Regions from separate parts of the Streptomyces sp. NBC_00829 genome, predicted to be linked through region 3. Evidence: riboswitches for the same ligand, from Rfam matches in the RefSeq annotation. Region 3 holds a riboswitch; each other region holds the start of a gene.
What was found. A riboswitch is a leader RNA that binds a small molecule or an ion and turns the genes downstream of it on or off. The one in region 3 is predicted to bind cobalamin.

Region 1 (7,481 bases), 1.5 Mb from region 3:
TCGGGGGAGGGCTTCTCCTCGCTCCGGTGTCAGCGGCCGTCCTCCTCTGGGAGGGGCAGTCCGCGACGCAGACCCCGGCCGCTCCGGGGGCACCCGCCGCCCAGCAGGGCGGTGTCCCGTCCGCCTTCCCGGGCTCCCCGCCCCCCGGATGGATGCCAGGCGTCGCCCAGAAGCCGATTGGCGCGAACTTCAGCCGGGGCGGGAGGGAGGGGCAACGGGGTCTGATACTGCACGTACAGGAGGGTGAGGGGTCGCTGTTCGAGTGGTCCTCCGAACCCTCGACGCGGAGTTCGGCCCATTTCTGGGCGTCGCAAGCGGGCGAGATCGAGCAGTATGTATCGGTCCACGACCGCGCCTGGACGCAGAGAGCGGGCAATGCCGAGTGGGTGTCGATAGAGACTTCGGGCTTTGCCGGTAAACCCCTCACCACGGCGCAGGTTGACGCCGTCGCGCGCGTCTACGCGTGGGGCGCCCGCGAGCACGGCTGGCCTCTTGAGGTGACGGACTCCCCGAAGGGGCGGGGCTTGGGCACTCATGCCATGGGCGGAGGTGCCTGGGGTGGGCACGCTTGTCCCGGGACGGCACGAGCGCAGCAGCGCGAAGTCATCATGAGCCGCGTGCGGACATTCCGGCAGACCTGACGAACACGGGCTGACGTCAATGGCGGTCAGAGTTGCACCGACTGATACGTCGGGCAACGGCGTCCGTATCCGAGGCCGTGCGCCGACCCGCCGGGGATCAGGGGAACGGCCAGCCCTCAGTCCTCGGGTGGAAAGACCGGCTCCCCGCTCTCCAGGAGGGCGATCGAGATCGCCTCGACCGGGCAGTTCTCCGCGGCGGCGAGGATCTGCTCGTTGGCGTCGGCGTCGGCGGCCCGCGGATGCGACTGCCGGGCGGAGTCCAGCGCGAAGCCGTCGGGGGCGTGTCCCACGCACATGCCGGATCCGATGCACACGCTCCGGTCGACCTCGACGTGCCAGCGGTCCCCCATCACTTCTCCCCGTACCCGGCGGGCAGATGGATCATCTTGTGCTCCAGGTACTCGCCGTACCCCTCGGGCCCGAACTCCCGCCCCAGTCCGGAGTTCTTGTAGCCGCCGAAGGGTCCGAGCATGTCGAGACTGAACGTATTGACGTTGTACGTCCCCGTCCTGACCCGTCGCGCGAAGTCGATGCCCCGCTCCACGTCGGCCGTCCAGACACTGCCGCTGAGCCCGTAGTCGGAGTCGTTCGCGATCTTCGCCGCCTCGGTCTCGTCGCCGTAGGGCAGCAGGCAGACGACCGGGCCGAAGATCTCCTCGCGGGCGATGCGCATGGAGTTGTCGACACCTCCGAAGAGCGTGGGCTCGACGTACCAGCCCTGTTCACGTCCGGCGGGACGGCCGCCGCCGGTGAGGAGCTTGGCGCCCTCCTCCTGGCCGATCCTGATGTAGTCGAGGGAGCGCTGCTGCTGACGGCGGGCGACGAGGGGACCGACCTGGGTCGCCGCGTCGAGCGGGTCTCCGACGACGAGCGCGGAGGCCGCGGCGGCGAAGGCTTCGGCGAACTCGTCGTAACGGCTGCGCGGGGCGAGGATACGGGTCTGGGCCACGCACGCCTGCCCGTTGTTCATCCAGGCCGCGGGCACGATTCCCGCGACGGCCGGGGCGAGGTCCGCGTCGGGCAGGATCACGGCCGCGGACTTGCCGCCCAGCTCCAGGGTGACGCGGGTGAGGTTGCGCGAGGCGACCTCCATCACCCGCTTGCCTGCGGCGACGGACCCGGTGAAGGACACCTTGTCGATCCCGGGGTGGCCCACCAGATACTCGCTCACCTCGCGGTCCGCGGGCAGGATGGACAGGACGCCCTCCGGCAGCCCGGCCTCCTTGGCGATCTCACCGAGGATGTACGAGTCGAGGGGCGACTCGGGCGAGGGCTTGAGCACGACGGCGCAGCCGGCCAGCAGCGCGGGCCCGAGCTTGGCGGCGGCGGTGAACTGCGGCACGTTCCACGGCACGACGGCTGCGACGACCCCGACGGGTTCCCGCCGCACAAGGATCGGCCCGAGCACTCCGTCCCGCCGCTCCTCGTGCGTATACGCGCGCGCAACGGTGATCGCCGCGTCCCAGACCATCATCGCGCCGAGCGCCTGGGCGAGCACGCTCCAGGAGTACGGCGACCCGTTCTGCGAGCTGATGGACCGGGCGATCTCCTCGTGCCGGACGGCGATCGCGTCCTTGATCCGCCCGACGACGGCGATCCGCTCCTCCAGGGTGGCCCGGGGCCAGGGCCCCTCGTCGAACGCCTTGCGCGCGGCGGCCACCGCGCGGTCGACATCCGCGCGGGAGGCGTGCGGGACGCGTCCGAGGACCTGCTCGGTATGGGGCGAGACGACCTCGATGACATCGGCGCCGAGGGGGTCGGTCAACTCCCCGCCGATGAACAGCTTTCGGTGTTCCACAAGCTCGGTCATGGCTGCTGCCTCCCGCTGCCCGGCGCACTTTCTGACACTGATTCAGAACTGATACCAGTTCTCGTTCAAGTAGTCCACGGCGGGAACCGGAGAGCGTTCCGACGCCTCACCCGTGCCGGCGGGCAGGGAATCGCGGGGCATCGAGCCCGGACGGCCGCCGGGATCGAGCGGCCGAGACGCGACGGCCGGCGCGTCCTCGACGGCCTCCACCTCCATCCGCGGCTTCTCGCTCGCCGATGCCACCGCTTCTCGCGAATCCATCCACGAACCCCATCAGTCAACTCCCCCGGAGAACCGGTCGACTCGGGCGACTATTGGAACCAGTTCTAGTTATAGTGGGCATGCCGTGCCGCCGAGAGAGATGAGAACCTCATGACGCAGGTGACCGACCACGGCGGAGGCGTCTGGGCCATCGAGGTGCCCATCCCGGACAATCCCCTCGGGCACACCCTCGTCCATCTCCTCGACACCGACCGCGGCCCCGTCCTCATCGACACGGGCTGGGACGACCCGGCCTCCTTCGACGCCCTCGCCGCCGGGCTCGGATCACTCGGCGTCCAGGTCGCCGGCCTGCACGGTGTGGTCATCACCCACCACCACCCCGACCATCACGGTCTGTCGGGACGCGTCCGGCAGGAGTCCGGGGCATGGATCGCGATGCATGCCGCCGACAGTGCCGTGGTGCGGCGCACCCGTGATGCCGAACCGGAGCTCTGGCTCGGCTACTTGGCCGACAAGCTCAGCAGAGCGGGCGCGCCCGACGCACACACCGCCCCGCTGCGCGAAGCCCGCGCCTCGGGGCGGATGCGTACGCTGCCGGGACTGCGCGCCGCCCTGCCCGACCGGGAGATCGTCCCCGGCGAGCTGCTCGACCTGGCCGGGCGGCGGCTGCGGGCCGTCTGGACCCCGGGGCACACACCCGGCCATGTCTGCCTCCATCTGGAGGAAGCCCACCCGGCGATGCGGCCCGGCAACGGCCGGTTGTTCTCCGGGGACCATCTGCTGCCGGGGATCACCCCGCACATCGGCCTGTACGAGGACCCGGACGACGCGACCGTCACCGACCCGCTCGGCGACTACCTCGACTCACTGGAGCGGATCGGCAGGCTGGCCCCCGCGGAGGTGCTCCCGGCGCATCAGTACGCCTTCACCGACGCCGCGGCCCGCGTCCGGGAACTGCTCACCCACCACGAGGACCGCCTCACGGGTCTGCTCGCCCTGCTGGCCGAGCCGCTCACCCCGTGGCAGGTCGCCGAACGGATGGAGTGGAACCGGCCCTGGGAGCAGATTCCGTACGGGTCGAGGAACATCGCGGTCTCGGAGGCCGAGGCGCATCTGCGCAGGCTGGTGAAGCTGGGACAGGCGGAGGCGCTGACCGGTACCCCCACCACCTTCGTCGCCGCCTGATCCGCCCCGCCCGGCGCATGCGCCCGTCGGGTTCATGGCCACGTCCGCCCCGCCGCCACCCCCCGCCGCCGCTTCCGCCGTCGGCTCGACGGCCGCCCACCGCCTCGGCCCGGCCGGTCCGTGCGCCCGCCGCCCGGGGCGGGATGCGCCCGGTCGTGCACAGGTGACCGGCCGGTAGAGTGTGCGAGTCGTCATCACACTCGTACGGGGGGAAGCCGGTGCGAATCCGGCGCTGACCCGCAACCGTGAGCCGCCCTCGCAGGCGGTGAGCCGGAATGCCTCGTACGGTCGTGACCGGCTCGCGCCACCGGCAGCCGCCGGTGGCCGGCACCGTCGAGGGATACGGGGCCGGAGCCCTGGTGCCTCAGCGTGCCCGTGCCCGGCTCCCGCAGGAGAGGCACACCCCGCCATGACCACCGCCCGCCGCAGCGCCGCCGCGCTCGCCGCTTCCGCCGTACTCGGCATGGCCATCACCTCGGCCGCCGCCCCGGCCGCGATCGCCGCGCCGTCGCCGATACCGTCAGCCGCGCTGCCGCCCGGCCTGTACGGAAAGGGCGACCCGACCTATGACGGCGTGTGGCGTCAGTCGCTCGCCCTGCTCGCCCAGGACACCGCCGGCGTCAAGCCCGCGGCGAAGGCCGTGGCCTGGCTCACCGGGCAGCAGTGCGCGAGCGGGGCGTTCGCCTCGTACCGGGCGGACGCGGCCAAGCCGTGCGACACCAAGCTGCCGCTGGACTCCAACGCCACCGCCGCCGCGGTGCAGGGCCTCGCCGCGCTCGGCGGGCAGGACGCCGCCGTGAAGAAGTCGGCCGGCTGGCTGAAGTCCGTACAGAACGCGGACGGCGGCTGGGGCTACAACCCCGGCGGGGCGAGCGACGCCAACTCCACCTCGATCGTGATCGGCGCCCTCGCGGCAGCGGGCGAGAAGCCGGAGGGCGTGAAGTCCAAGGGCGGCAAGACCCCCTACGACGCGCTGCTGACCTTCGCGCAGCCATGCGGCCCGAAGAACGGCGGCGCGTTCGTCTACCAGCCGAAGCAGCCGGGTATCGTCGCGGACTCCACCGCGGCAGCCGTGGTCGGCGCACACGGCCAGGGCCTGGCCGCCACCGCGGGCGCGAAGGACGCCAAGGGGACGGCCTGTGAGAAGACCACGGCGATCGAGGGCGCCGCACACAACGGCGCGGCCTACCTCGCCACCGCACTCGCCAAGACCGGGCACCTCAACACTCCCCCGATGCCTGGCGCGTCGGACCCGGCGGAGAAGCCCGACTTCGGGAACACGGCCGATGCGGTTGTCGCGCTGAGCGCGCAGGGCCTCGGCGAGCAGGCGAAGAAGCCGCTGGCGTGGCTGGAGCAGAACTCCGCGGCCTGGGCCAAGGAGTCCGGCCCGGCGGCGTACGCCCAGCTGATCTTCGCCGCCCGCGCGGGCGGAGCGGACCCGAAGGGCTTCGGCGGCACGGACCTGGTGGCGGCGCTGAACGCGACGGGCCCCGCGCCCGAGTCGTCCGCGGAGCCCAAGAAGGCCGAAGCCGAGTCGGACTCCGGCTCAGACTCGGGCTCCGGTGTCTGGTGGGTCGCCGGCGCGCTCTTCTTCGCGAGCGTCGGCGCGGGCATCCTGATCAGCGGCCGCCGCAAGAACCGGCAGCAGTGATGCGCCGGCGACTTCTCTCCCTGGCCCTCGCGCTCGGCGCCGCGCTGTCGGTACTGGGCGCGGGGCCGGCGCAGGCGGCCGGTTACCGCTACTGGTCGTTCTGGGAGAGCAGTGGGGGCAGGTGGACGTACGCGACCGAGGGCCCCGCCACGGCACGGCCCACAGACGGCGCGGTCAACGGCTTCCGCTTCTCGGTGAGCGCGGACAGCGGGGACTCGGCGCAGCCGCGCAGGGCCCCGGACTTCACGGCGATCTGCGGCACGACGCCCGCCAGGCCGGACCACAAGCGGATCGCCCTGGTCATCGACCCGGGCACCCAGGAGGACGCCCCCGCGGGCGAGAGGCCGCCCGCCCTGCGGGCGGTGTGCGCCCAGGTGCCGAAGGACGCGACGACCGCGGAGGCGCTGGCGTCGGTGGCGAAGCCGCTGCGCTACAACAGCCAGGCGCTCCTGTGCGCGATCACGGGTTACCCGAAGTCGGGCTGCGGCGAGCAGGTCTCGGCGACGGAGCCGAAGTCGTCGACGCCGCCGAAGGGCGACACCGGGGACGACGGCGGCCCTTCGGTCGGCGTCATCGCGGGCATCGCGGCGGTTGTCGCACTCGGCGGCGCGGCACTGTGGCGCTCCCGCCGCCGCGGGTACCCCGGTCGGCGGTGAACGTGTCCACGGTGGGCCAGGGTCGCGCATGGTCGCTTCCCGCCGGGAGAGTCCGTACCGGGTCGTCCCCGCAGGCGATCGGCGGCCCGCACCGGGCGACCGGTCCGCAAGGCCTCACCGCCGCGGACGGCGGAGAGCCGATCCGGAGGGAACCGGCAACCCGCACCACACGGCCGGGCCGCGTACCCCGACCCGCACCACAAGAGCCCCCGCCCCAGCGCGACAGCCACCGCGGCGACGGCTCCCCGCCACCCCGGTTCCCCCGCCTCCGGCCCCCCGAGGCCAACCGCAGCAACGCCCTGCACGCCGGTGCCTGGTGGCTGTGGGCCCTCGGGCTCGGGGTCGCCGCGTCCCGGACCACCAACCCCCTCCTCCTCGGCCTCATCGTCGGCGTCGCCGGATACGTCGTCGCCGCACGCCGCACCGACGCCCCCTGGGCCCGTTCCTACGGTGCCTTCGTCAAGCTCGGGCTCGTCGTCATCGGCATCCGCGTCCTGTTCTCCGTCGTCCTCGGCTCGCCCGTCCCCGGCATGCACACCCTGCTCACCCTCCCCGAAGTCCCGCTCCCCGACTGGGCGAAGGGCATCCGGATCGGCGGCCGGGTCTCCGCCGAGCAGCTGGTCTTCGCGCTGTACGACGGGGCGAAGCTCGCGACCCTCCTCATCTGCGTCGGCGCTGCCAACTCCCTCGCCAATCCCGCCCGCCTCCTCAAGTCCCTCCCCGGCGCGCTGTACGAGGTCGGTGTCGCCGTCGTCGTCGCGATGACCTTCGCGCCGAACATGGTCGCCGACGTCGTACGCCTGCGGACCGCCCGCAGGCTCCGCGGTCGCCCCACCGGCGGCATCAGGGCAGTCGTCCAGGTCGGAATGCCCGTCCTGGAGGGCGCGCTCGAACGGTCCGTCGCCGTCGCCGCCTCCATGGACGCCCGCGGCTACGGCCGCAGCGCCCACGTCCCGCCCGCCGTCCGGCACACCACCACCGCGCTCACCCTCGGGGGGCTGCTCGGAGTCTGCGCCGGTTCGTACGGACTGCTCGCCGCCGAGGGCGCCTCGTACGGTCTGCCCCTGCTGGCCGCAGGGCTCGTCGCCGCACTCGCGGGCCTGCGTCTCGGTGGCCGCCGTTCCGTCCGTACCCGCTACCGCCCCGACCGCTGGGGCCCCCGGGCCTGGCTGGTCGCGGGCTCGGGCGCGGCGGTCGCGGCCCTGATGATCTGGGCGAACGCCTACGACCCGCAGGCCCTGCACCCCGGCGTCGTGCCGCTGACCGCGCCCACGCTTCCGCTCTGGCCGGCCGCGTCGATTCTGCCCGGCCTGCTC
Region 2 (7,481 bases), 4.6 Mb from region 3:
GCTTCACGCCACCCTCCTCAGGGATGCCTGCAACCCCTGCTCACCGCAAAGAGATACGACGAGTGCTACTCGTGGGGCTGGGACCTGGCCTCTAATGGTTTAGACCAGTACCGGGAGCTTGGCCTAGACCTTTAGGGGTGTCAAGGGTGTATAAGAAGGGCAGTCGCGTCCGTTATCGGACCGACACCTGAGGGAGGTCGCCGACCCGTGACCGGCCCGTGCCACCATGTGAGCGCGACAGACGGAGGAGCCGGTGACGGCAGCAGCGCAGGAGTCGGGAAGGCGGGGCATGACCACGGACGGAGGCGGCACCGAAGCCGAGAGCGGGTCCGTGACCCGCACCGCACGGGTGCCCAAGTACTACCGGCTCAAGCGGCATTTGCTCGATATGACGGAAACGCTCCCGCCCGGCACGCCGGTGCCACCGGAGCGGACGCTTGCGGCCGAATTCGACACCTCGCGCACGACCGTGCGCCAGGCGCTTCAGGAACTGGTCGTCGAGGGCCGCCTGGAGCGCATCCAGGGCAAGGGCACCTTTGTGGCCAAACCCAAGGTTTCGCAGGCCCTTCAGCTCACCTCGTACACCGAGGACATGCGGGCCCAGGGCCTGGAGCCCACCTCGCAGTTGCTCGACATCGGGTACGTCACGGCCGACGACACGCTGGCCGGACTGCTCGACATCTCGACGGGCGGACGGGTGCTGCGGATCGAGCGGCTGCGGCTGGCGAGCGGCGAGCCGATGGCGATCGAGACCACACACCTTTCGGCCAAACGCTTCCCCGCTCTGCGGCGGTCGCTGGTCAAGTACACCTCGCTCTACACCGCGCTGGCGGAGGTGTACGACGTCCATCTGGCCGAGGCCGAGGAGACCATCGAGACCTCCCTGGCCACCCCGCGCGAGGCGGGACTGCTCGGCACGGATGTCGGCCTGCCGATGCTGATGCTCTCGCGGCACTCGCTCGACGCGCAGGGCGAGCCGGTGGAGTGGGTGCGCTCCGTCTACCGAGGAGACCGGTACAAGTTCGTGGCGAGGCTCCAGCGCCCCGCCCCCTGACCGCACCGCACATCGCGACACTCATGGCGCCGCAACGACCGTTGCGGCGCCATGCCGTGTTTCCGGCCACCGTGCCCAGAGGTGCCGAGCAGTCGTTGCCGTACCGATATGCGGACGGGGGTGACTCGCTTCGAAGCCCTCGCCTAGATTTCCTGCGCACTACAGGTATCAGGTGGTCAGCGAGGGGACGGAGACACCGAATGTCCGCAGTGCCCGAGGCGCCCGACGCGCCCGAGGCGCCACAAGCGCCCGAACCGAAACAACCGGTCATCACGCCGGTACGGGTGATCATCGCCCTCTGCCTCTTCGCGCCGTTCGTCGCGATGCTCTGGGTCAGCTCCTACGCGAAGACCGAACCGGCCTTCGCCGGGATCCCGTTCTTCTACTGGTACCAGATGCTCTGGGTGCTGATCTCCACGGCGCTCACCATGATCGCCTACACGCTGTGGCAGCGCGATCAGCGCGCCCGCAAGGGGGGTACGTCGAAGTGAAGGACGGCGTGAACGGCGTCGCACTCGCCGTCTTCATCTGCTTCTTCGTGGCCGTCACGGTCATGGGCTTCCTGGCCGCGCGCTGGCGCAGGGCCGAGAGCGACAGTCTCGACGAATGGGGGCTCGGCGGCCGGTCGTTCGGCACCTGGGTCACCTGGTTCCTGCTCGGCGGCGACCTGTACACGGCCTACACCTTCGTGGCCGTCCCGGCGGCGATCTACGCGGCGGGAGCGGCGGGCTTCTTCGCCGTCCCGTACACGATCCTCGTCTACCCGCTGATCTTCACCTTCCTGCCCCGGCTCTGGTCCGTCTCGCACAAGCACGGATACGTCACCACCTCGGACTTCGTCCGGGGGCGCTGGGGCTCGAAGGGCCTTTCGCTGGCGGTCGCCGTCACCGGCATCCTGGCGACGATGCCGTACATCGCGCTGCAACTGGTCGGCATCCAGGCCGTGCTGGACGTGATGGGCGTCGGCGGCGGCGAGACCACGAACTGGTTCGTCAAGGACCTGCCGCTGCTGATCGCCTTCGGCGTGCTGGCGGCGTACACGTACTCCTCCGGACTGCGGGCGCCCGCGCTCATCGCGTTCGTGAAGGACACGCTGATCTACATCGTCATCGCCGTCGCGATCATCTACATCCCGATCAAGCTGGGCGGCTTCGACGAGGTCTTCACGAAGGCGGGCGACGCGTTCGCACAGATCAACCCGGTGACCGAGAAGCCACGGGGTGCCCTGGCGCCGGGCGAGGCGGGACAGTGGGGTTACGCGACGCTCGCCCTGGGCTCCGCGCTCGCGCTCTTCATGTATCCGCACTCGATCACGGCGACGCTCTCCTCGCGCAGCCGGGAGGTGATCCGCCGCAACACGACCATTCTTCCGCTGTACTCGCTGATGCTCGGGCTGCTGGCGCTGCTCGGCTTCATGGCGATCGCGGCGGGCGTGAAGGTGAAGAACGGCCAGCTGGCGATCCCGCAGCTGTTCGAGAACATGTTCCCCGACTGGTTCGCGGGTGTGGCGTTCGCGGCGATCGGCATCGGCGCGCTGGTGCCGGCGGCGATCATGTCGATCGCGGCGGCGAATCTGTTCACGAGGAACATCTACAAGGACTTCATCAAGCCCGACGCCACGCCCGCACAGGAGACCAAGGTCTCCAAGCTGGTGTCCCTGCTGGTGAAGGTCGGCGCGCTGGTCTTCGTGCTCACGATGGACAAGACCGTGGCCATCAACTTCCAGCTCCTCGGCGGCATCTGGATCCTCCAGACCTTCCCGGCGCTGGTGGGCGGCCTGTTCACCCGCTGGTTCCACCGCTGGGCGCTGCTGACGGGCTGGGCGGTCGGCATGATCTACGGCACCACGGCGGCGTACGGAGTGGCGAGCCCTACGCAGAAGCACTTCGGCGGGTCGTCCGCGGAGATCCCGGGCCTGGGTGAGATCGGCTACATCGGTCTGACGGCGTTCGTCCTGAACGTGGTGGTGACGGTGGTCCTCACCTTCGCGCTGCGGGCGGCGAAGGCGCCGGAGGGTGTGGATGAGACGGTGCCGTCCGACTACACGGCGGACGCGGGTGATCCGGGCGTGAAGGTGACGCTGCCGTCGGCGACGGCTCCGGCTGAGGCGGAGGCGGAGGCGGAAGCCAGCCGCTGAGGCGCAGTTGGTGACGTGGGCCGTCGCGCCTCCCTCCGGGGGCGCGGCGGCCTCGCTCTTCCCGCGGGGTCCGGGCGGCACCGGAGGTGGGACCGGGAGGGATTGAGGACGCGCCCGCAAGGCGTCAGGGGTCAAGGGTGCGGCCCCGAGAGCAGCCCCCCGGTGCTGTCGGACGAGGCCGAGCAGTCCAGCCCGTCCGGCCATGGGGGACACCGCCCGAGGGCCCCCACATCGGCCCCGGCAGCGCCGTCCCGAGCGCGGTGCACGGCATGCCGAAACCGCCGAAACGCCCGCGAGTTGTCGCCCACCGCAACGACCGCGACACAACATGTGGGGGGTGCCGCATCGACCCGCCCCCACATGTATGCTCGTGCTCGCTGTCGCCGCAGGGGAATCCGGTGAGAATCCGGAACTGTCCCGCAACGGTGTGATGTGGTGCGCTTTGTCGCACCCCGCCAGTCCGAGGACCTGCCGACGGCGCATCCGGCTCGACCGAACCGGGTGCCCAGACGTCCGGGCCTCGCGGTTGGGCCGGTGGACGCCGTGCCGTGTGCTGCCCAACTCCGGGTGCCCACACGCCGTACGGCCTCCTCTCCCCCCGCCGGCCCAGAGCCGAGCGAGGGAGAGCACCACGTGACCATCGCGCCAGCCGATCCGGCTTCAGGCATTTCCGAGCAGGTGGCCGACGGCCCCGGGACCGCGCTTCTGCGGACCCTGACCGAACTCACCGCGGATCTGCCCGACACCGACCCGGGCCGTGTCGCCGCCGCCGCGCTGCGCGGCCGGAATGCCGGATCGGACGCGGCGGAGCTCCGGAGCCTCGCCACCGACGCTGCCGCGGGGCTGATCTCCGAGGACCCGGCCTACTCCCGGCTCGCCGCCCGGCTGCTGACCCGTCACATCGCCGACGAGGCCGCCGGACAGGGTGCCGTCGCCTTCTCCGCGTCGGTCGCCGTCGGTCACCGCGAGGGTCTGATCGCCGACCGCACCGCCGAGTTCGTGGTGCTGCACTCCGCGCGACTGGACGCCCTCGTCGACCAGGCCGCGGACGACCGGTTCGGCTACTTCGGTCTGCGCACCCTCTACAGCCGTTACCTCCTGCGGCACCCGATCACCCGTCAGGTGATCGAGACCCCGCAGCACTTCATGCTGCGCGTCGCCTGCGGCCTCGCCGAGGACGACTCGGTCCGCGCCCTGGACGAGGTCTCCGCGCTGTACGGCCTGATGAGCCGGCTGGACTACCTCCCTTCCTCCCCCACGCTCTTCAACTCCGGCACCCGCCACCCGCAGATGTCGTCCTGCTATCTGCTGGACTCGCCGCTGGACGAGCTCGACTCGATCTACGACCGGTACCACCAGGTCGCACGGCTGTCGAAGCACGCGGGCGGCATCGGCCTGTCGTACTCCCGTATCCGTTCGCGTGGTTCGCTGATCCGCGGCACCAACGGGCACTCCAACGGCATCGTCCCGTTCCTCAAGACCCTCGACGCCTCGGTCGCCGCGGTGAACCAGGGCGGCCGGCGCAAGGGCGCCGCGGCCGTCTACCTGGAGACCTGGCACTCCGACATCGAGGAGTTCCTGGAGCTGCGCGACAACACCGGTGAGGACGCGCGGCGTACGCACAACCTCAACCTCGCGCACTGGATCCCCGACGAGTTCATGCGCCGCGTGGAGGCCGACGCCGACTGGTCGCTGTTCTCGCCGGCGGATGTGCCGGGCCTGGTGGACCTGTGGGGCGACGAGTTCGACGCCGCGTACCGCACGGCGGAGGCCGAGGGGCTCGCGCGCAAGACCATCCCGGCGCGGGACCTGTACGGCCGGATGATGCGCACGCTCGCCCAGACCGGCAACGGCTGGATGACGTTCAAGGACGCCTCCAACCGCACCGCCAACCAGACCGCGGAGCCGGGCAGGGTCGTCCACTCCTCGAACCTGTGCACCGAGATCCTCGAGGTGACCGACGACGGCGAGACGGCCGTCTGCAACCTCGGCTCGGTCAACCTGGGCTCGTTCGTCGTGGGCGACGGCATCGACTGGGAGCGGCTCGACGAGACCGTCCGTACGGCGGTGACCTTCCTGGACCGGGTCGTCGACATCAACTTCTACCCGACCGAGCAGGCCGGCCGCTCCAACGCCAGGTGGCGTCCCGTGGGCCTCGGCGCGATGGGACTCCAGGACGTCTTCTTCAAGCTCCGCCTGCCCTTCGACTCGCCGGAGGCGAAGGCGCTCTCGACGAGGATCGCCGAGCGGATCATGCTCGCCGCGTACGAGGCTTCCTGCGACCTTGCCGAGCGTCACGGCCCGCTGCCCGCCTGGTCCGAGACCCGCACCGCCCGTGGCGTGCTGCACCCGGACCACTACGGCGTCGAGCTCAGCTGGCCGGAGCGCTGGGACGCGTTGCGCACCCGCGTGGCGAGCGGTGGCATGCGCAACTCGCTGCTGCTGGCGATCGCGCCGACCGCGACCATCGCCTCGATCGCCGGTGTGTACGAGTGCATCGAGCCGCAGGTCTCCAACCTCTTCAAGCGCGAGACGCTCAGCGGTGAGTTCCTCCAGGTCAACGCCTACCTGGTGCAGGAGCTCAAGGAACTCGGCGTCTGGGACCCGCAGACCCGCGAGGCGCTGCGCGAGTCGAGCGGCTCGGTCCAGGGCTTTAGCTGGATCCCGGCGGACGTCCGCGCGCTCTACCGCACGGCGTGGGAGATCCCGCAGCGCGGCCTGATCGACATGGCCGCCGCCCGCACCCCGTTCCTGGACCAGTCGCAGTCGCTGAACCTGTTCCTGGAGACGCCGACCATCGGCAAGCTCAGCTCGATGTACGCGTACGCCTGGAAGCAGGGGCTCAAGACGACGTACTACCTGCGCTCGCGCCCGGCGACCCGGATCGCCCGCGCGGCCGGGGGCGGCACCTCGGCCGCCACCGCCACCGTCCCCGCACAGCAGGCGTCCGCGCCCGACGCCGACGCGATCGCCTGCTCCCTGGAAAACCCCGAGTCCTGCGAGGCCTGCCAGTAATGACCGCCGAGAACAAGAACCTCCTGGACCCGGGCTTCGAGCTGACGCTGCGTCCGATGCGCTACCCGGACTTCTACGAGCGCTACCGCGACGCGATCAAGAACACCTGGACCGTGGAGGAGGTCGATCTCCACTCCGACGTGGCCGACCTCGCCAAGCTGTCCCCGGGTGAGCAGCACATGATCGGGCGGCTGGTCGCGTTCTTCGCGACGGGCGACTCGATCGTCTCCAACAACCTGGTGCTCACGCTCTACAAGCACATCAACTCCCCCGAGGCGCGGCTGTATCTGAGCCGACAGCTGTTCGAGGAGGCCGTGCACGTCCAGTTCTATCTGACGCTGCTGGACACCTACCTCCCCGACCCTGACGACCGGGCGGCAGCGTTCGACGCGGTCGAGGAGATCCCCTCCATCCGCGAGAAGGCACAGTTCTGCTTCAAGTGGATGGACTCGGTCGAGAAGATCGAGCGGCTGGAGACGAAGTCCGACCGGCGCCGCTTCCTGCTGAATCTGATCTGCTTCGCGGCCTGCATCGAGGGGCTGTTCTTCTACGGGGCGTTCGCGTATGTCTACTGGTTCCGCTCCCGCGGTCTGCTGCACGGCCTGGCCACCGGCACCAACTGGGTGTTCCGGGACGAGACCATGCACATGAACTTCGCCTTCGAGGTCGTGGACACGGTCCGCAAGGAGGAGCCGGAGCTGTTCGACGACGCGCTCCAGCAGCAGGTCACGGACATGCTGAAGGAGGCCGTCGAGGCGGAGCTGCAGTTCGGGCGTGACCTGTGCGGCGAAGGCCTGCCGGGCATGAACACGGAGTCGATGCGCGAGTACCTTCAGTGCGTCGCCGACCAGCGGCTGACCCGGCTGGGCTTCGCCCCGGTGTACGGCTCGGACAATCCGTTCTCCTTCATGGAGTTGCAGGGCGTCCAGGAGCTGACGAACTTCTTCGAGCGCCGTCCGTCCGCCTATCAGGTGGCGGTCGAGGGCTCGGTCGGTTTCGACGACGACTTCTAGGCAGCGGACCCTGGGTTCTCTCCCGAACGGGGGGACGGGAGAGAACAGGCCGGCGACCGGACCGGGGCGGCGGCCGGGGCGCGACGCGTACGGCTCGACCCGGCCGGGCGCGCCTCCACACGGCGCGGCTGCGCCCGCCGCGGCTGCGCCTGCCGCTGCTCACGGTCGACGGGCAGCTGGACGGCCGCCGCTGCACCACGCGCTGGCGGCACGCCCAGGCGCTGGTCCGCCGCCCTCCATGGCCCGGTGCGGACCGTGGCGA
Region 3 (7,481 bases):
TGACGTCCTTCGCCGGCAGCTTGCCGGTGGTCAGGTAGGCCGTTGCCGTCTTGTCGGCGCACGACCCGTTGCCGTAGATGCCGTGGCCGACACCATCGATGACCGTGACCATCTTCGAGCCCTTCAGGGCCCGGTGCAGGCCCCGGCCGCTGGTCACCGGGGTCTGGGAGTCCCACTCGTTCTGGAGGATGAGCGCGCCGACCTTGTTGTCGATCTTCGTGGCCGGCTCGGCGCCCTGCTGCTTCCAGAACGCGCACGGCTTGATGCTGGAGCCGAAGTCGCCGTACAGCGGGTACTTCTTCTTGTCCGAGATCGCGTCGCGGCGGTACTGCTCCGGGTCGGTCGGCCAGGCGCGGGTGTCGGCGCAGACGACGGACCAGGAGCTGGCGTCCTGGTTGTCCGACGGCACCTTCACCTTGGCGGCGGTGCCGAAGGCGGGCGGGGCCGGGCGCTCGGGCTTCCGGGACTCGCGGGTGGGCGCCGAGGTGGTCTTCTTGCCCTCGGCGGCCGCCTTCAGGTCCTTGACGATGTTGGCGGCGTTTTCCGCGTCGAAGAAGATTCCGCGCATCTGCAAGCGGATGTCATCGCCGTTCATCGGGACACCGCTGCCGTCGTTGATCGGCTTGCGGTCGGCTTGGGCGACCAGGTCCCAGAAGGTCTTGCTCACGGCGGCCGGGGTCTTGCCCAGCTTGAAGGTGGAGTGCCGTTTGGCGGTCCACTTGGTCCAGTTGGCGAACGCGGGCTCGGCGCCCTCGGCCCAGACCTGGATCATCCCGCGCCAGACCCGTGCCGGGTCCACGGAGCTGTCCAGCACGAAGCGGTCGACGTTCTTGGGGAACATCTGCGTGTAGACGGCTCCGAGGTAGGTGCCGTACGAGTAGCCGACGTAGGAGATCTTCTTCTCGCCCAGCACGGCTCGGATGACATCCATGTCCCGGGCGGTGTTGCGAGTGGTGATGTGGCGCAGCTTGTCGCCCTGCTTCTTGTCGCACTTCTCGGCGACGGTGCGGGCCGACTTCACGTCCTTGGCGAACGTGGCGGCCTTGTAGGGGCGCTGCCAGTTCATCTCCTCCGTCGTCAGACCGCAGCTGACGGGGGAGCTCTGGCCGACGCCGCGCGGGTCGAAGCCGACGAGGTCGTACTTCGCCGTCACGGCCTTGGGCAGAATCGTCGACATGATCGGCGGCATGTCGAGACCCGAACCGCCCGGGCCGCCCGGGTTGAACAGGAGCACACCGCGGTGCTCTTTCTTGGTGCTGGTCTTCATCCTCGATATCGCGAGGTCGAGCTTTTTGCCGCCGGGGCGGTTGTAGTCGAGTGGCACCTTGATCGTGGCGCACTGGTAGGCGGCCGTCAGATCTTTGTCGCATCGGTGCCACGAGGGCTTCTGCCGCAGGTATTCCGCCATGGGGTTCTCCGCTGCGGCGGCCGTGGCCGGGGCGAGCGCGGGAACCAGGCCCGCGACGGCACTGGCCGCCAGGAAGGGGGCTATTCGTCTGCTTCGCACGTGGGGAAGGTCCTTTGGGATCAGTGCGGGTGGGACGCACTTACCCTTTCGTACATGGCAGTTGGACGAATCCGTCGGCAGGGCGGAATCTGTTCGACCACAGGCGTACGGGCCGGCGCGACAAGATGGTCCCTCAGTCGTACACGCACGACCGGCTCTTCCCCGCCCCGCTCGGATGACTGCGCCGGCACTGTCGGAGCAACCAGCACCGTCCCAGCACTAGCCGCCTGAGCAACTCCCGTGTCCAGGCGTCTCCTTCGCGCCGGTAGCGCAGGCGCAGGTGCCCGTTCGGTGGCCTGAGGATCCGGCGAGTCGCCCATCCCGTCACGACGTGCTGTGGGGCCCACTGCCGGAGGAATCGGCAGCAGGCCCCACGTCATCTCATGTCAGCCTGAGGGGTTCAGAAGCGGCTGACCATGCCCGGGATGCGCCCAGGCGTCGAGCCGGCGCCGCCGCCATCGCCGCCCCCGACCTCGGGCTCGGGCTCGGGCTCCGGGGCCTGGCAGGTCAGGTCCTTGGCCGGGAGCTTGCCGGTGGACAGGTAGGCCGTGGCCGTCTCGTCGGCGCACGACCCGTTGCCGTAGATGCCGTGGCCGATACCCCAGGCGACCGTGACCATCTTCGAGCCCTTCAGGGCCCGGTGCAGGCCCTGGCCGCTGGCCAGCGGCGTCTGGGAGTCCCACTCGTTCTGGAGGATGAGCGCGCCGACCTTGTTGTCGATCGTGGTGACGGGTTCGCTGCCGTCCTTCTTCCAGAACGCGCACGGCTTGATGCTGGAGCCGAAGTCGCCGTACACCGGGTACTTGGCCTTGTCGCGGATCGCGTCGCGGCGGTACTGCTCCGGGTCGCGCGGCCAGGCGCGCGTGTCGGCGCAGACGACGGACCAGAAGACGGCCTCCTGGTTGTCCTCGGGAGTGGCGGCCGCGTCAGCGAGCCGGCCGAAGGACGGTGGGGCCGGGCGCTGCGGCTTCCTGGACTCGCGGGTGGGCGCTGAGGTCTTCCCGCCGGCGGCGGCCTTCTTCAGGTCCTTGACCGTCGCGGCGGCATAGGGCGGGTTGAAGAAGATCCCACGCATCTGGAGGCGGATGTCATCGCCATTCATCGGCACGCCGCTGCCGTCGTCGATCGGCTTGCGGTCGGCCTGGGCGACCAGGTCCCAGAAGGTCTTGCTGACCGCGGCCGGGGTCTTGCCCAGCCCGTACGTCGAGTCCTGCTTGGCGGTCCACTTGGTCCAGTTCGTGAACGCGGGCTCGGCGCCCTCCGCCCAGATCTGCAGCATGCCCCGCCAGGCCCGGGCCGGGTCGACCGCGCTGTCCAGCACGAAGCGGTCGACGTTCTTGGGGAACATCTGCGTGTAGACGGCTCCGAGGTAGGTGCCGTACGAGTACCCGAGGTAGGAGATCTTCTTCTCGCCCAGCACCGCGCGGATCACGTCCATGTCGCGGGCGGTGTTGCGGGTGGTGATGTGGGGCAGCTCGTCGCCCTGCTTGGCGTCGCACTTCTCGGCGAAGGTCTGCGCCCACTTCACGTCCTTGGCGAACGTCTTCTCGTTGTAGGGACGCTGCCAGTGCAGCTCTTCGGTGGTCAGACCGCAGCTGAGGGGAGAGCTCTCGCCGACACCGCGCGGGTCGAAGCCCACGAGGTCGAACTGGTTTGTCACCGACTTCGGCATGCCGGAAGCCATGGACATCGGCATCTTGACACCCGAACCGCCCGGGCCGCCCGGGTTGAGCAGCAGCACACCGCGGTGCTCGGCCTCGGTGCTGGTCTTCATCCTCGATATCGCGAGGTCGAGCTTCTTGCCGCCGGGGCGGCTGTAGTCGAGCGGCACCTTGATCGTGGCGCACTGGAAGGTGGTGGGAGCCGACTCGTCGCAGCGGTGCCACGACGGCTTCTGGTTGAGGTACTGGGCCATGGGGTTCTCGGCGGCGGCGGCCGTGGCCGGGGCGAGCGCGGGAACCAGGCCCGCGACGGCACTGGCCACCAGGAAGGGGGCTATTCGTCTGCTTCGCACGTGGGGAAGGTCCTTTGGGATCAGTGTGTGTAGTATGAACTGATCTTTGCGCACGCGGCAGTTGGGGCGAATCCCCCGGTGGGTCGAAATGGCTTCCGACCGTGGGTGGACGGCCCGGGGCGCTCTGGTCCCCGGGACGTACAACCATGATCGGCTTTTCGACGTCTTACCCGATCAGGGTCCGCCACTGTGCGGAGCAGCCCCTACGGCCACAGCAACTCCCTTACCCAGGCGTCTCCTTGTCGCCGGTAGCGCAGGCGCAGGTGTCTGCGCCGCGCGTCCCCCTGGAAGAACTCCACCTCGGAAGGCTCCAGCACGTACACCGTCCAGGTCCCGGCCATCGCATCCGGGGAGCGCCGCGAGCTGGCGGCCCTTCGCACTGGTGGAGTGCGAGGCGAAGTGCCAGCCGGGCTCGTCGGCGTCGTGCAGCATCAGCGTCCGCAGATCGGGGTGGCCGTGCTCGTCCACGGTGGCGAGGGTCATCGTGTGCGGCTCGGGCTGTCCGGCCGCCGCGGCCTCGGTGAACCAGCGGCGGAAGAGCGGCAGGGGCTCGCCGGTCGAGATGGGATCCGCAGAGCCAGGTCCTGGGCCCCTGGCATGCGCCACAGGGGACGAACTGCCCGCCGTGCGCGCCGGTGAGGTCTGGGTCCTCCACGGCCCGGCGTACCTCATCCGGCCCGGTCCCCGGGTCGTACGCGGTGGCCCGAAGTCCTCGCCCACGTCCTGCACGGCGTCGTGGCCGGGGAGCCCACGCCGCGCCCGAGGCCCGACACCTCCACGGCAGTTGAGAACGCACGGGCGACACGTCCGAAATATGAGCAGGGGTGTTCCACGGCCGGGACGGAGCCTAGGCTGACCCCGCAGCTGGTTCGCCCTGCCCTCCAGGCAGGGGCGTCGCAAGAGGGAATCCGGTGGAACTCCGGAACTGCCCCGCAGCGGTGAGTGGGAACGACCGCCGTCATACGCACTGGTCCCGGCACGGGACTGGGAAGCGACGGCCAGTAGGTGCCTTCGGACGAGAAGGCGCGCCCATGAGTCCGAAGACCTGCCACTGCCCGTGCGTGACCTACGCGCGCGGAGATCTCGGCGACCTCGTGGGCGGGTCGGCGGTGAGGGCGGGCACGGCCGCACCCGAGGGTGTGCGCAAACCGGGCCCCTGTTGCCGTTCCTTCGCGTCCCACGACCGTTCCGAGGTCGCTGACGAGTACTCGCGAAGGAGAGTTCCGTGACCACATCAGCAGCCGCGGGAGCCCGGGCCACCGTCCACGGCTACCCGCGCCAGGGACCGAACCGGGAACTGAAGAAGGCCGTCGAGGGCTACTGGAGGGGCACGGCGAGCGCCGACTCCCTCAGGGAGTGTGCCGCCGGCATCCGCCGGGCCAACTGGCGCAGCCTCGCCGACGCCGGCATTCACGAGGTCCCCACCGGTGACTTCTCGTACTACGACCACGTCCTGGACACCAGCGTCATGGTCGGCGCGGTCCCCGCACGTCACCGCGCCGCCGTCGAGGCCGACGCCCTCGACGGCTACTTCGCCATGGCCCGCGGCACGCAGGACGTCGCGCCGCTGGAGATGACCAAGTGGTTCGACACGTCTTGCCGTCTGTCCAGAAGGCCCATGGACTGTCTATACAGTCCATGGGCCGCCCAGATGGTGCGGCCCCGTCCTGCGTTTCGTGACAGGTCTGTGAGATGTGTGTGAGACACAGCCCGCTCGACGAATCAGCTGCCCGTCGCGGCGAGCTTCGGCAGGCCTTCAGCCGGAGCCGCGCTCGACAAGCCGTGCCCGACCGCCACCGTATGTTTGATGGCGGCGCTGTGCGGCGGGCCTGGACGCTCCGAGCGTCCAGGCCCGCCGGCTTTTTCGATCAGGACCCGGCCAGCTCCTCGCGGACCGTGCGGGCCGCGGCGACCAGGTTCTCCAGGGACGCCCGGGTCTCGGGCCAGCCGCGGGTCTTCAGACCGCAGTCCGGGTTGACCCACAGCCGCTCCGCCGGGATGGCCTCAAGTCCCTTGCGCAGCAAGGCCGCCGCCTCGTCCGCGCTCGGCACGCGCGGGGAGTGGATGTCGTACACGCCGGGTCCGGCCTCGCGCAGATAGCCGTGCTCGGCCAGCTCGCGCGCGACCTGCATGTGCGAACGGGCGGCCTCCAGGCTGATGACGTCCGCGTCGAGGTCGTCAATGGCCTGGACGATGTCGCCGAACTCGGCGTAGCACATGTGCGTGTGGACCTGCGTCTCCGGCCGCACCCCGCTGGTGGTGAGCCGGAACGCCTCCGTGGCCCAGGCCAGATATGCGGGGTGGTCGGCGGACCGCAGCGGCAGGGTCTCGCGCAGGGCGGGTTCGTCGACCTGGATGACCGAAGTCCCGGCCGCCTCAAGGTTGTTGACCTCGTCGCGCAGGGCGAGGGCGACCTGCCGTGCGGTGTCGCCGAGCGGCTGGTCGTCGCGGACGAAGGACCAGGCGAGCATGGTGACCGGCCCAGTGAGCATGCCCTTGACCGGGCGCGAGGTGAGCGACTGGGCGTACGTCGTCCAGCGCACCGTCATCGGCTCGGGGCGGGAGATGTCGCCGGCCAGGATCGGCGGCCGGACGTACCGAGTGCCGTACGACTGGACCCAGCCGTGCTGGGTGGCGAGGTAGCCGGTGAGCTGCTCGGCGAAGTACTGGACCATGTCGTTGCGTTCGGGCTCACCGTGCACCAGGACGTCCAGACCGGTCTTCTCCTGGAACGCGATCACCTCCTGGATCTCGGCCCTGATCCGCTCCTCGTAGCTCTCGGCGCCGATGCGTCCGGCTCTCAGATCGGCCCGCGCGGTGCGCAGTTCGGCGGTCTGCGGGAACGATCCGATGGTCGTCGTCGGCAACGACGGCAGCCCCAGATGCGCGCGCTGCGCCACGCTCCGCTCGGCGTACGGCTGAGCGCGGCGGGCATCGGCGTCCGTGACGGCGGCGGCCCGGACCCGTACGGCGGGGTCGCGGGTGAGCGTCGAACCGGCGCGGGAGGCCAAGTCGGCGCGGTTGACGGCGAGTTCGGCGGCGATCGCGTCGGTGCCCTGGGACAGGCCCTTGGCGAGGGTGACGATCTCGCCTGTCTTCTGCCGCGCGAACGCGAGCCAGCGCAGGATCTGCGGCTCGATGTCCCGCTCGGCGGCGGCGTCGAGCGGGACGTGGAGGAGCGAGCAGGAGGCGGCCACGTCGACGCGGTCGGCCAGCCCGAGCAACGTGCCCAGTGTGGCGAGGGACTTGGTGAGGTCGTTGACCCAGATGTTGCGGCCGTTGACCACACCGGCGACCAGGCGCTTGCCGGGCAGCCCGCCCACGGTGGCAAGGGCGTCCAGGTTGGCGGCGGCTGCCTCGGTGAAGTCGAGCGCGAGGCCCTCCACGGGCGCCTTCGCGAGGACCGGGAGCGCGTCGCCGAGGCAGTCGAAGTAGGAGGCGATCAGGAGCTTCGGCCGGTCGGTGAGGGCGCCGAGGTCGCGGTAGGCGCGGGCGGCGGCGTTCAGTTCGGCCGGGGTGCGGTCCTGGACGAGGGCGGGCTCGTCGAGTTGCACCCACTCCGCGCCCGCCGCGCGCAGGTCGGCGAGGACCTCGGCGTAGACGGGCAGCAGCCGGTCCAGCAGGGTCAGCGGGTCGAAGTCCGCGGACACGCCGGGGGCGGGCTTGGCGAGCAGGAGGTAGGTGACCGGGCCGACGAGGACCGGGCGCGCGGTCAGGCCCAGGGCGAGGGCCTCCTTCAACTCCGCTACCTGCTTGGTGGAGTCGGTGGTGAAGACGGTGTCCGGGCCCAACTCGGGCACCAGGTAGTGGTAGTTCGAATCAAGCCACTTGGTCATCTCCAGCGGCGCGACGTCCTGCGTGCCGCGGGCCATGGCGAAGTAGCCGTCGAGGGCGTCGGCCTCGACGGCGGCGCGGTGACGTGCGGGGACCGCGCCGACCATGACGCTGGTGTCCAGGACG
Region 4 (7,481 bases), 930 kb from region 3:
CAGGTCTCGCGGGCGCCGGGCACGAACCATGCGGGCAGGGCACCGAGTTCGCCGGGAATGTCGACATCACGGTGGTCGAGGCCCAGTGCGGTCGCCGGGTCTCCCCGGTGGAGCTGGGGCGTGAGCCGTACCCGCATGCGAGGTTCCAGGCTGCCGAGGACGACCCGTTCCAGCCGGCGTACGACGGTGTCGGCGGAGTGCTCGACCCCGTCGATGACGGGGCCGATGACGGCGTGGACGTCGTCGCTCTCGATTCCGTACGTGCCCGGGCGCTGGGTGGCGAGGCTGCGGGTGAGTGTCACATGGCCCTCGGCCGCGGCGTGCACGGTGGGCCGGGGGTCGCCGGGCAGCGGCCTTCTCGGCCGCGCCTTGAGCGCGACGTCGCTTGCGTAGCGGCCGGCCGCTATGGCGGCCGCGCCGACGCCGATCACTGTGGTGACGGCTGCTGCCGTCGCGATAACCGGGCGCACCAGTCCAGTGTCGGCACCCGCGGGCCGCCCTGCCAGTGGACGGCCGCCGCCGGTGCCCTCGGGGGCACCCCGGCCGCCGGAAGTCACCGAGGGGCGCAGACGCGGCGGGGTCGCGGTGCTCCGCGGAACGCCGGCGTCACCCGAGCGCCCGCCCGACGTGACCGGCGACCCCTGTCGCCCGAGCGCCCGCCCGACGTGACCGGCGACCCCTGTCGCCCGAGCCCACCCCCACGCGACCGGCGACCCGTGTGCCCGAGCCCACCCCCACGCGACCGGCGACCCGTGTGCCCGAGCCCACCCCCACGCGACCGGCGACCCGTGTGCCCGAGCCCACCCCCACGCGACCGGCGACCCGTGTGCCCGAGCGCGGCTCAGCCGCGCTGGCCGTAGCCGCTGAGCTTCTCGCCCGCCTCGCGCAGCTGCGCGGCGGAGAGCAGGCTCGGCGCGCGCCCGGGCACCGACGCGGCGGTCAGCCAGAGCCGGCACATCCACTCCAGCTGGGCGGTGCGGTCGTAGGCCTGGTCGAGGCTGTCGCCGTACGCGACGGTTCCGTGGTTCTGGAGCAGACAGGCGGTGCGCCCGCGCAGGGCGCCGAGCATGTTCGCGGCCAGCTCCTGGGTTCCGTACAGGGCGTAGGGGGCGACGCGGACGCTCCCGCCGAGGGCCGCGGCCATGTAGTGGACGGGCGGGAGCTCGGGGACGAGGGTGGAGACCGCGGTGGCGTGCACGGCGTGGGTATGGACGACCGCGCCCGCGCCGGTGTGACGGTAGACCTCCAGATGCAGCGGCAGCTCACTGGTGGGGGCCAGGTCGCCGAGAAGCTGCCTGCCGTCGAGTCCGACCCCGATCGCGTCCCCGGGCGTGAGCCGCTCGTAGGGCACTCCGCTCGGGGTGACCAGGACCAGCTCGCCGACCCGCACCGAGACATTGCCCGACGTGCCCACCACCAGGCCCTCCGCCGCCGTCCTGCGGGCGGTGGCCACGAGGTCCTGCCACGCCTTCTCGATCACTTCCTGTCGCACCTGATCGGTCATGCGCCGATCCTGTCAGGCGGGGACGGAATGCCACAGGGCGGATGGATGATGGAGATCACTTGAATCACCATAAATACGGCATTTCCCCGACGCCATCGCGGCCGTCACAAGCGGAGCGAGGAATCCTCACCCGAGGACACTCCAGAGCCGATCACAGTTCATCTTCCGTTCACCCAGGTTAACTACGTTCGCCGGGCCACTGACGTCAAACGATTGCCTGGGTAAATGGAACACATCACCTTGCTGCTCGCGATTGTGATCGTGACAGCGCTCGTGTTCGATTTCACGAACGGTTTCCACGACACCGCCAACGCGATGGCGACGACCATCTCGACCGGCGCTCTGAAGCCCAAGACGGCGGTGGCCATGTCCGCCGCGCTCAACCTTGTCGGGGCGTTCCTGTCCGTGGAGGTCGCCAAGACGATCTCCAGCGGGATCGTCACCGAGTCAGGCATCACCCCCGAAGTCATCTTCGCGGCGCTCGTCGGCGCCATCCTCTGGAATCTGCTGACCTGGCTGATCGGTCTGCCCTCCAGTTCCTCGCACGCCCTGATGGGCGGACTGATCGGCGCCACCGTCGCCTCGGTCGGCGTCAGTGGGGTCAACGGCGGCACGGTCGTCACCAAGGTTCTGATCCCCGCGATCGCCGCTCCTCTGGTGGCGGGCCTCGCCGCGTTCCTGGCCTCCCGGCTCACGTACAAGATCGGCAAGAACGCCGACGAGAAGGCCACCGCGAAGGGCTACCGCTCCGGCCAGATCGCCTCGGCGGGCCTGGTCTCCCTCGCCCACGGCACCAACGACGCCCAGAAGACGATGGGCATCATCACGCTGGCGCTCGTCGCCGGGGGCGTGCTCTCGCCCGGCTCCAACCCTCCCCTGTGGGTCATCCTCTCGGCCGGACTCGCGATCGCGATGGGCACCTACCTCGGCGGCTGGCGCATCATCCGCACCATGGGCAAAGGCCTCACCGACCTCCAGCCGCAGCAGGGCTTCGCCGCCCAGACCAGCGCCGCCAGCGTCATCCTGGCCTCCTCCAACCTCGGCTTCTCGCTGTCGACCACGCACTCCTGCTCCGGCGCCGTGATGGGCGCGGGACTGGGCCGCAAGGGCGGTGTGGTCCGCTGGTCGACCGCCACCCGGATGTTCGTCGCGTGGGGCCTGACCCTGCCGGCCGCCGGGCTGGTGGCCGCGGGCTCGGAGTTCGTGACCAAGCAGGGCGGTTGGGGTGTTGCGGTGGTCGCCGCGTTCCTGATCGGCGCCTGCGCGGCGATCTGGCTCGTCTCGCGCCGCCAGGTCGTCGACCACACCAACGTCAACGAGGCGGACGCCGACGCCGAGCCCGCCGGTGTCGTGACGGCCGCGATCGCCGCCGTCTCCCCGCCGCCGGTCGGCACGCCCGCGCAGGATCTCAAGACGACCATCTCGGCTCCGGCCCCCGCGGCCGACTCCGAGCCGCCCCAGCCGGCCACGGTGTAAGGACAGATCAGCATGAACATCGACTGGGCAGCACTCGGCTCCGTCTTCGGCGTGAGCCTCGTGGCCACGGTGGCTCTCGTGAGCCTGTTCACCCTCGGCGTGGTGGGCATGACCAAGCAGGAGTCCGCCGCCGCGCAGGGCGGCTCCGCGGCGCTCGCACGCACCGGCGCGTACGCCTGCTTCGCGCTGTGCGCCGGGGCCGTGGCGTACGGCATCTATCTGATCGTCACCTGAGGGCGCGCCTTCACCACCCGTCCCACCAGCCGGGCCGGTCACCCCTCCCGGGGCGGCCGGCCCGGCGTGTGTGCCGCAGCACACTCTCCCTTCGCAGGTCAAAGGCAAGTTGACGGCCGTTCTCGCAGCGTGGTGGACTGCCGAGGCCATCTGGGACATGTCGTGGGAGACACGTCCCTGGGCGGCAGAAGAGGAAGCCGGTGCGAATCCGGCGCGGTCCCGCCACTGTCACGGAGGAGCACTCCTCCGGAAGCCAGGAACTCTCGCCGCCCGTCACGTCGAACCAGGGCGCGGACACCCTGAGTGAGGACATATCGCCATGCCCGGCTGCGGTTCACTTCCTGCTGTGAGTACGAAGGCCCTACCAGGCGGAACGCCGGCCTGAACCGATGCGTGCCGACCGTGAATTCGTGTACGGCGCCGCCGCCGGCCTCGCCGGTGACCTGCTTCTCGGTGACCCTCGCCGGGGACATCCGGTCGCCGCGTTCGGGCGGGCCGCGTCGCGTGTCGAGCGTGCACTGTGGCGAAACCACCGGGGCTGGGGTGCGCTGCACACCGCCGTGTGCGCCGGGGGCGCCGTCGCTGCCGCCGCGCTTCTCGGCCGCGCCCTGCGGGGCCGCCCCGCCGCTTCCGTCGCGCTGAACGCCGCCGCCACGTGGGCCGTCGTCGGCGGCACCTCGCTCGGCCGGGAGGCGCGGACCATCGGCGGCGCACTCGCCGCCGGGGACGTGGACGCGGCCCGGGAGCGGCTGCCGCATCTGTGCGGGCGTGATCCGCACTCCCTGGACGAACAGCAGATCGCCCGAGCCGTGGTGGAGTCCGTCGCCGAGAACACCTCCGACGCGGTGGTGGGCGCCCTGGTCTGGGGCGCGCTCGCGGGTGTCCCCGGCCTCGTCGGTTTCCGCGCGGTCAACACCCTGGACGCGATGGTGGGGCACAAGTCGCCCCGCTACCGGCGGTTCGGCTGGGCCTCGGCCCGCGTCGACGATGTGGCCGGCTGGCCGGGCGCCCGGCTCACCGCCGCTCTCGCTGTGCTCGCGGGCGAGGACGCGCGCGGGGCGGTGCGCTCTTGGCGGAACGACGCGAAGAAGCATCCGAGCCCCAACGCGGGACCGGTGGAGGCCGCGTTCGCGGGGGCGCTCGGCGTACGGCTCGGCGGCACCCTCTCGTACGGCGGACGTGTTGAGCACCGGCCGGTGCTCAACAGCGGGGGCCGCCCGGTGGAGTTCGGGGACATCGAACGCGCCGTGCGGCTCTCCCGCCGCGTCGGCTGGCTGACTCTGGCGACCTGCGCGGCGGGCCGCGTCGCGGGGCACGCGCTGCGCGCGCGGCGCGCCGGAAAGGGGCGGGGATGAGCAGGCGCAGGGGCGGCGGACTGCTGGTCGCGGGGACCACGTCGGATGCCGGAAAGAGCGTCGTCACGGCCGGGATCTGCCGCTGGCTGGTGCGGCAGGGGGTGAAGGTCGCGCCCTTCAAGGGACAGAACATGTCGCTCAACTCGTTCGTGACGCGCGAGGGCGCGGAGATCGGGCGGGCGCAGGCCATGCAGGCGCGGGCCGCGCGCGTGGAGCCGAGCGCGCTGATGAACCCGGTGCTGCTCAAGCCCGGCAGCGACCGTTCCAGCCAGGTCGTGCTGATGGGAAAGCCGGTCGGTGAGCTGAGCGCCCGTGGCTACCACGGCGGACGCCAGGAGGCCCTGCTCGGCACCGTCCTGGAGTGCCTGGAGGAACTGCGGGGCACGTATGAAGCCGTGATCTGCGAGGGGGCGGGCAGTCCGGCCGAGATCAATCTGCGGCGCACGGACATCGTGAACATGGGCATCGCGCGGGCCGCACGGCTGCCGGTGCTGGTGGTCGGCGACATTGACCGAGGCGGCGTGTTCGCCTCGTTCTTCGGTACGACGGCGCTCCTCGCCCCCGAGGACCAGGAGCTGATCGCGGGTTACCTGGTCAACAAGTTCCGCGGCGATGTGTCGCTCCTCGAACCGGGCCTGGAGATGCTGCACGGGCTCACCGGTCGGCGCACCTACGGGGTGCTGCCGTACGCGCACGGTCTCGGCATCGACGAGGAGGACGGGCTGCGCGTCTCGCTGCGCGGGGCCGTACGCGAGTCGGTGGTCGCGCCCCCGGTCGGCGAGGACGTGCTGCGCGTCGCCGTGTGCGCCGTGCCGCTGATGTCGAACTTCACGGACGTGGACGCGCTGGCCGCCGAGCCGGGCGTCGTCGTGCGGTTCGTGGACCGGGCCGAGGAACTGACCGACGCCGACCTGGTGGTCGTGCCCGGCACCCGGGGCACGGTCAGGGCACTCGAATGGCTGCGCGAGCGCGGTCTGGCCGCGGCTCTGGCACGCCGGGCCGCCGAGGGGCGGCCTGTGCTCGGCATCTGCGGCGGCTTCCAGGCGCTGTCCGAACAGATCGACGACGAGGTCGAGTCGAAGGCGGGACGGGTCCCCGGGCTCGGACTGCTGCCCGTACGCGTACGGTTCGCGGTCGACAAGACGCTGGCCCGCCCGGTCGGCGACGCGCTCGGAGAGACGGTCGAGGGCTACGAGATCCACCACGGGGTCGCCGACGTGCTCGGCGGGGACCCTTTTCTGGACGGCTGCCGGGTCGGCTCGGTATGGGGCACCCACTGGCACGGCTCGCTGGAGAGCGACGGCTTCCGCAGGGCTTTCCTGCGCGAGGTGGCGTCGGCCGCCGGCCGGCGTTTCGTACCGGCACCCGGCACCTGCTTCGACGCGCTGCGCGAGGAGCAGCTGGACCGGCTCGGCGATCTGATCGAGGAGTACGCCGACACGGACGCCCTGTGGCGTCTCGTCGAGTCGGGGGCCCCCGCCGGCCTTCCGTTCATCCCGCCCGGAGCGCCCGGAGGCTCGTCATGAGCACCGGCAGGCCGGCGGACACCGTCGTCAAGGAGGCGTTGTGAGTACCCCGTATCCCTTCACCGCGATCGTGGGGCAGGACGACCTGCGGCTCGCGCTGCTGCTGAACGCCGTCTCCCCGGCGGTCGGCGGTGTGCTCGTACGCGGTGAGAAGGGGACCGCCAAGTCGACCGCGGTGCGCGCCCTTTCCACGCTGATTCCCGAGGTCGCGGTGGTCTCCGGGTGCCGGTTCTCCTGCGACCCCGGCCTTCCGGACCCGGCGTGCCCCGACGGTCCGCACGAGCCCGGGGGCGGTCTCGCGCGGGCCGCCCGGACCGTCGAGCTGCCGGTCGGCGCCTCCGAGGACCGTCTTGTCGGCGCGCTCGACATCGAACGGGCGCTGGCCGAGGGTGTGAAGGCCTTCGAGCCGGGGCTGCTCGCCGAAGCGCACCGCGGGATTCTCTACGTCGACGAAGTGAATCTGCTCCACGACCACTTGGTGGACCTGCTCCTCGACGCGGCGGCCATGGGCGCCTCGTACGTCGAGCGTGAGGGCGTCTCGGTGCGGCACGCCGCGCGCTTCCTGCTGGTGGGCACCATGAACCCCGAAGAGGGCGAGCTGCGGCCTCAGTTGCTGGACCGCTTCGGGCTCACCGTCGAGGTCGCCGCCTCCCGCGAGCCCGACCAGCGGGTGGAGGTGGTCCGGCGGCGGCTCGCGTACGACGACGATCCGGCCGCCTTCGCCGGGCGCTGGGCGGAGACCGAGGCGGCCCTGCGGGAGCGGATCGTGGCCGCGCGGGCGCTGCTTGGCGGGGTCCGGCTCGGGGACGGCGCGCTGCGGCAGATCGCGGCGACCTGCGCGGCCTTCGAGGTGGACGGCATGCGCGCGGACATCGTGATGGCGCGCACGGCGACGGCGCTGGCCGCGTGGGCGGGGCGCGCGGACGTCACGTCCGAGGACGTGCGCCAGGCAGCCCTGCTGGCGCTCCCCCACCGTCGTCGGCGCAACCCCTTCGACGCTCCGGGGCTGGACGAGGACAAGCTCGACGAGACGCTGGAGGAGTTCGGCGACGACGACCCGGAGCCGGACCCGGGTCCGGAGGGGCCCGGGTCCGGCGGTGGGCAGCCGCCGCAGGACGGCCCCGGCACACCGCCGGATGCCGGCGGCGGCCAGGACGACCCTTCCGTGCCGCCGCAGGAGGCCCCGCTGCCACCGGCTCCGGTCGGCGCCGAGCAGCAGGCCGTACGAGCCGCGGAGCCGTTCCGTACGAAGATGCTGACCGTGCCCGGTCTCGGCGAGGGCGCGGCCGGGCGCAGGTCCCGGGCGCGGACCGAGCACGGCCGGACGACGGGTGCCCGGCGTCCCCGGGGGGCGCTCACCAAGCTGCACCTGGCGGCGACCGTGCA

Region 1: another riboswitch for cobalamin. It lies ahead of OG293_RS25860 (prenyltransferase/squalene oxidase repeat-containing protein); the one in region 3 lies ahead of OG293_RS32760 (5-methyltetrahydropteroyltriglutamate--homocysteine S-methyltransferase).
Region 2: another riboswitch for cobalamin. It lies ahead of OG293_RS10985 (ribonucleoside-diphosphate reductase subunit alpha); the one in region 3 lies ahead of OG293_RS32760 (5-methyltetrahydropteroyltriglutamate--homocysteine S-methyltransferase).
Region 4: another riboswitch for cobalamin. It lies ahead of OG293_RS28315 (cobalamin biosynthesis protein); the one in region 3 lies ahead of OG293_RS32760 (5-methyltetrahydropteroyltriglutamate--homocysteine S-methyltransferase).

The regions. Positions count from the first base shown of each region.
Region 1 covers NZ_CP108867.1:5,828,855-5,836,335, reverse strand. Annotated here, with positions in the region: gene OG293_RS25885 (N-acetylmuramoyl-L-alanine amidase) at 153-641, shown strand; gene OG293_RS25880 (ferredoxin) at 758-991, opposite strand; gene OG293_RS25875 (aldehyde dehydrogenase) at 991-2,451, opposite strand; gene OG293_RS25870 (hypothetical protein) at 2,494-2,712, opposite strand; gene OG293_RS25865 (MBL fold metallo-hydrolase) at 2,824-3,858, shown strand; cobalamin riboswitch at 4,025-4,159, shown strand; gene OG293_RS25860 (prenyltransferase/squalene oxidase repeat-containing protein) at 4,268-5,509, shown strand; gene OG293_RS25855 (SCO2322 family protein) at 5,509-6,165, shown strand; gene OG293_RS25850 (energy-coupling factor transporter transmembrane component T) at 6,465-7,481, shown strand, end outside.
Region 2 covers NZ_CP108867.1:2,647,756-2,655,236, forward strand. Annotated here, with positions in the region: gene OG293_RS10965 (extracellular solute-binding protein) at 1-7, opposite strand, end outside; gene OG293_RS10970 (GntR family transcriptional regulator) at 290-1,054, shown strand; gene OG293_RS10975 (DUF3311 domain-containing protein) at 1,255-1,545, shown strand; gene mctP (monocarboxylate uptake permease MctP) at 1,542-3,191, shown strand; cobalamin riboswitch at 3,539-3,682, shown strand; gene OG293_RS10985 (ribonucleoside-diphosphate reductase subunit alpha) at 3,825-6,206, shown strand; gene OG293_RS10990 (ribonucleotide-diphosphate reductase subunit beta) at 6,206-7,219, shown strand.
Region 3 covers NZ_CP108867.1:7,288,361-7,295,841, forward strand. Annotated here, with positions in the region: gene OG293_RS32745 (alpha/beta hydrolase) at 1-1,507, opposite strand, end outside; gene OG293_RS32750 (alpha/beta hydrolase) at 1,908-3,521, opposite strand; partial or broken gene OG293_RS32755 (pyridoxine 5'-phosphate oxidase C-terminal domain-containing protein) at 3,725-4,193, opposite strand; cobalamin riboswitch at 4,370-4,589, shown strand; partial or broken gene OG293_RS32760 (5-methyltetrahydropteroyltriglutamate--homocysteine S-methyltransferase) at 4,747-5,118, shown strand; gene metE (5-methyltetrahydropteroyltriglutamate--homocysteine S-methyltransferase) at 5,390-7,481, opposite strand, start outside.
Region 4 covers NZ_CP108867.1:6,361,642-6,369,122, reverse strand. Annotated here, with positions in the region: gene OG293_RS28335 (alpha/beta hydrolase) at 1-470, opposite strand, end outside; gene OG293_RS28330 (class II aldolase/adducin family protein) at 842-1,504, opposite strand; gene OG293_RS28325 (anion permease) at 1,730-2,980, shown strand; gene OG293_RS28320 (hypothetical protein) at 2,993-3,214, shown strand; cobalamin riboswitch at 3,362-3,499, shown strand; gene OG293_RS28315 (cobalamin biosynthesis protein) at 3,604-4,569, shown strand; gene OG293_RS28310 (cobyric acid synthase) at 4,566-6,095, shown strand; gene OG293_RS28305 (putative cobaltochelatase) at 6,136-7,481, shown strand, end outside.